DNA from 2 places in the Methylophilus sp. 3sh_L genome. Region 2 is predicted to be linked to the other one. Evidence: riboswitches for the same ligand, from Rfam matches in the RefSeq annotation. Region 2 holds a riboswitch; the other holds the start of a gene.
What was found. A riboswitch is a leader RNA that binds a small molecule or an ion and turns the genes downstream of it on or off. The one in region 2 is predicted to bind cobalamin.
Positions count from the first base shown of each region.

Region 1 (2,404 bases), on a different contig from region 2:
GGCAAGCCTCAGGCACCCGTATCAACTTTGACCTGCACCGTGCGGTTGGGCTCTGGCTATGCAGCGTATTGCTGATCTTCGCCTGGTCCAGTGTCATGTTCAACTTGCGCGAGCAAGTTTATTTGCCGGTCATGACCAAGCTGATGCCATTTGATCTGTCCTGGCGCAGCATCCCCAAATTGCCACAACCGCTGACCAGCCTGCCCATGCCCTGGCCGCAAGCTCACCAGTTGGCGCAGCAAGCCATGCAAGGCTTTGCACAAAGCCATCACCTGCAGATTGATTACGAAGACCGTTTGCGTCTGGACCGCGAGCGCGGCGTGTACCAGTATTTTGTGCATAGCTCGGCCGATTTGCGGCAAGACCGTGGCAATACCGCCATTGCCATTGATGCCTATACCGGTGAAATCAAAGGCCACTGGCTGCCCACCCAGGACCAGTCAGGCAATACTTTCAGCAATTGGATAGGGGCCTTGCACATGGCACAAGTGTTTGGCTTGCCTTACCGTATATTTGTCTGTGTGACTGGCCTCTCGTTGGTGATGATTACCGTCACGGGCGTGCTGATCTGGAGTAGAAAGCGCCAATCGAGCAAGGTGGTAAAAACCCTGCAACGCAAAAAATGGCACCGTTCAGGTGCCTGAAAAAATATATTCTGGTAAAACAATCACTTAGTTATGGATAACAATATATTGTGTTTTTGTGTGTTGAAAATGCGTATATATTGATTTATAGTCTCGTCCATACGGTATACGGGCACTCATCAGTGCCTGTCTTTAAAAGGGAATCTGGTGCGTGATGGTGTCTTCCATGATCAAGCCAGAGCTGCCCCCGCAACTGTAATCAGCGAGTTGTTTGCTGCTTTGCTCGCCACTGAAGCGATTCGGGAAGGCCAAGGCAAACAATCATGACCTGAGAGCCAGGAGACCTGCCGTGATTTTTTCTTGTTAACGTTTGAGGCGGGGTGTCCTCGGCAGATGCAATGAGTCTTGTACTGATTGCATGTCTGGTCTTTGAACGGGTGCAGGTTTTTTCTTGAATAGCTCGGCAACGGGCACGCTTTTGCCAGAAAAAATGCGCCCGCAGCCAGTGCCGTGTCCGTTCCGCCGCCAGCACTGGGAGCCACCATGACACAATACGAATCCATGCAAGCCACGAAACGTGATGGCCGCAAGGAACCGATTAACCTCGACAAGATTCATCGGGTCATTGATTGGGCCGCACAAGGCCTTAACAATGTCTCCGTGTCTCAGGTGGAGCTCCGTTCACATATCCAGTTTTATGATGGCATCCGCACGGATGATATCCATGAGACCATCATCAAGTCCGCCGCTGACTTGATCTCGGAAGAAACCCCGGATTACCAGTACCTGGCTGCACGCCTGAATATTTTTCACCTGCGCAAAATTGCCTATGGCCAGTTTGAGCCGCCGCATTTGTTTGACCACGTCACCAATCTGGTCGAACTCGGCAAATACGACAAACATTTGCTGAGCGATTACAGCCGTGACGAGTTTGATACGCTGAATGGGTATATCGACCACTGGCGTGACCTGAACTTCTCTTATGCCGCCGTGAAGCAGCTTGAGGGTAAATATTTGGTGCAAAACCGCGTCACCAAAAAAATCTACGAGAGCCCGCAGTTCCTGTACATCCTGGTGGCGATGAGCCTGTTTGCCAATTACAAAGGGCAGGCCAGACTGGACCTGATCAAGCGCTTCTACGATGCTGTCTCCACCTTCAAGATCTCCTTGCCTACACCGATTATGTCGGGCGTGCGTACGCCTACGCGCCAGTTCAGTTCTTGCGTGCTGATTGAGTGTGACGACAGCCTCGATAGTATCAATGCCACCTCCAGCGCCATTGTGAAATACGTCTCGCAACGCGCCGGTATCGGCGTCAATGCCGGCCGCATCCGCGCGCTGGGCAGTGAAATCCGTGGTGGCGAAGCGCAACATACTGGCTGCCTGCCGTTCTACAAACTGTTCCAGTCTGCCGTGAAATCCTGTTCACAGGGCGGTGTGCGGGGTGGGGCGGCGACCTTGTTCTACCCACTGTGGCACCTCGAAGTCGAGTCACTGCTGGTGTTGAAAAACAACCGTGGCGTGGAAGAAAACCGTGTGCGCCACCTGGACTACGGCGTGCAGATCAACCGCCTGATGTACCAGCGCCTGATCAAAGGCGAGCAGATCACCTTGTTCTCGCCGCATGATGTGCCCGGCCTGTATGACGCCTTCTTTGCCGACCAGGATACGTTTGAGCGCCTGTACACCCAATACGAAGCCGATGACAGCATCCGCAAGCGCAGCTTGCCAGCTGTCGATTTATTTTCACTCATGATGCAAGAGCGCGCCGGTACCGGGCGTATCTACATCCAGAACGTCGACCACTGCAACACGCACAG
Region 1 is NZ_JBKOUF010000002.1:210,637-213,040, forward strand. It holds gene ACIDF8_RS06665 (PepSY-associated TM helix domain-containing protein) at 1-644, shown strand, start outside; cobalamin riboswitch at 730-951, shown strand; gene nrdA (class 1a ribonucleoside-diphosphate reductase subunit alpha) at 1,128-2,404, shown strand, end outside.
Region 1: another riboswitch for cobalamin. It lies ahead of nrdA (class 1a ribonucleoside-diphosphate reductase subunit alpha); the one in region 2 lies ahead of ACIDF8_RS00490 (TonB-dependent receptor).

Region 2 (2,404 bases):
TAAACCAAGATTGTTTTTGCTGCTTTTATCTGAGATGCGCTCCATTGTTCCGTCAAAGCTTTGTGCGCCTATGATTACCTTTAAGTTTTCTGCTGCAAATTTGAACAGCAGCTCATCACTTTTGTAATTATAGGTACGTAGTTGAGAGAATGGAAATGGAGGTTGAGGGGAGTCAAAGAAGGAGGTCTTGTGCTGATTGTTGTGAGCGTAACTGACCATCAGCCTCTCATTGATGTCATATTCCAAGCCTGCACGCCACTGGTCCATTTCATAGCGCTGGAATGTATAAGCATTACCGCCATTTTGACGTGGATTGTCATCAAATTCTGCTTTAGTGAGTGGGCCTACATAATATGTACTGATTCGAGCGCTTGTTGCATCAGCCTTTAAGCGAAGTTTATCTATCGGTTTGATGGTTAGTTTGACATTTTGTGAAGTGCTGTCGAAGCTATCACGTTTTCCAAAAATATCCTTCTTACTAAACCCATCATAACTATCATCGGATGCGCTTGCTGAGAGGGAGATATATTCGCTGGCAATACCTCCGGAAATATAACCCGACTTTTGACCATAATTGCCCAAAGAGCCGACGATGGAAATACCAGTTTTGTCCTTGGTGTATATTTGGATAGCGCCTGCAGTTGCCCCATCACCATAGATGACCGAGCCACTGCCTTTACTAATTTCAATGCGCTCAATGTTACTAAGTGGTATTGCGCCAATCAGTTGCGGTGACATGTCTATGTTATTTAAACGTTGACCGTCCACGCTTACGACAACGTTCTGATAGCCGTTTTCATTGCCATAACCACGCAAATTCATGAGTGGTGCAGCTTTGTTGCCAAAGCCAGATAGCATATTTAATGCAGAGTATTTAGCAAGAAAATCATATAAGGTACTTGCGCCAGATGCTGCTATTTGTTTTGACGTGTGAATTTCAGATGTGTAGGTTGTCTCTGTGTCTTTGCGCTCAAAACCAGATGACCTGATGGTGACTGTATCGACTTCAAGGTCTTCAGCAAAGACCGGTGAAGTGAGTAGCGTGGCAACCACGCTACATAAAAGCTTTTTTTTCATTTTCTTATCCCTGTGTCACATGCGACCCCGCATGTGGGTTGATGGTCAATACCGGGGAGTCAACAGAAAATGAATAAACGCATCGCTTGTTGCTAAGCCATGCCTTCATTATGATCAGAAACCGTCACCCCGCGGTATTGCAATTTAAGTCGCTAGGCCGGTCTCCGGGCTGGCAAGTTTTGATCTATCGCCTTCCCAAGTTTTCACTCAGTGGCATATGGATAGACCCGCACTTGCTTACCGTTGCGGGGGCAGCACAGGCATTGCGAACGAGGTTCGCGCACCTGTTTCCCAGTTTCACTTTGGCTGCGGGAAATGCAGCTTCAAGCACCTGACAACTGGTTTGCATTCTAGTCTAAAGTGCTTGCTTTGACCAGTTGCCTCTTGGCTTGCAGGGCGCTTTAAATTGTTAACTTACTTTGAAAAAATGCGCTTAGCTATTGACCACACTCGTTTTTTTAAAAGATAATGGGCTGATGGATGCCGATTTAAAAAGTCTTGAAGAGCGCGTGACGAAGCTGATTGCTTTGTGCGGCCAGCTGCGTGACGAGAACGTGGAGTTACGTCAGGAGGTGACGCGCCTGCATAAGGAGTCACAGTCGCTGAAGCTCAATATGACGCAAGCCAGTGTGCAGTTGGAGCGGCTGTTGTCGGCATTGCCTGAGGAAGGTCGTTAGTCATGGCAAAGCAGCCAATTGATATTGAAATCATGGGTCGCGCGTTTAGCGTGACTTGTACTGACGAAGAGCGCGACAGCTTGTTGCAGGCAGTGGGCTACCTTGATGGTAAAATGCGCGAGATTCGTGATGTAGGCAAGATGGTGAGTGTGGAGCGTATTGCCATCATGGCTGCGCTTAACATTACCCATGAGTTGTTGAATACGCGCAGTGGTGGCGTAGATGTTGGTGATGTGAAAAAACGTATTTCTACCATGCAGCAACAGATTGATGATATGTTGTCTGGTCAGCACAAACTGTTGTAATCCGCTTCATTTCACAAAATTTTAACCGTCATTGATATGAAATGGCGTATCATAAAAACGGTGTGCTAAGGCGTTGCCTGAGTCCAAAATTCCTTGAACTAGTCTTTGTTATAGGTTTCGGCTCATCAGGTGCGGTGCGATCGCACTAAGTTGGGTGGTCTTTTAAGACTCCCTTGGCGTGCGAACCTAATGTACCTTAGGCTGTTACCACCTGAACTTTTTGGTTCAGGATTAGCGGCTCAGGTAACCCCTTAGCACATCTTTTCCGCATCATTCTTCCTGCTGTATTACCTCAGTGCGTGATATTTGAGGTCTGCCAAGCTAATGATTTCCAGGCAGTTTTCA
Region 2 is NZ_JBKOUF010000001.1:105,619-108,022, forward strand. It holds gene ACIDF8_RS00490 (TonB-dependent receptor) at 1-1,077, opposite strand, end outside; cobalamin riboswitch at 1,215-1,427, opposite strand; gene ACIDF8_RS00495 (hypothetical protein) at 1,518-1,754, shown strand; gene ACIDF8_RS00500 (cell division protein ZapA) at 1,757-2,059, shown strand; gene ACIDF8_RS00505 (DUF2237 family protein) at 2,347-2,404, opposite strand, start outside.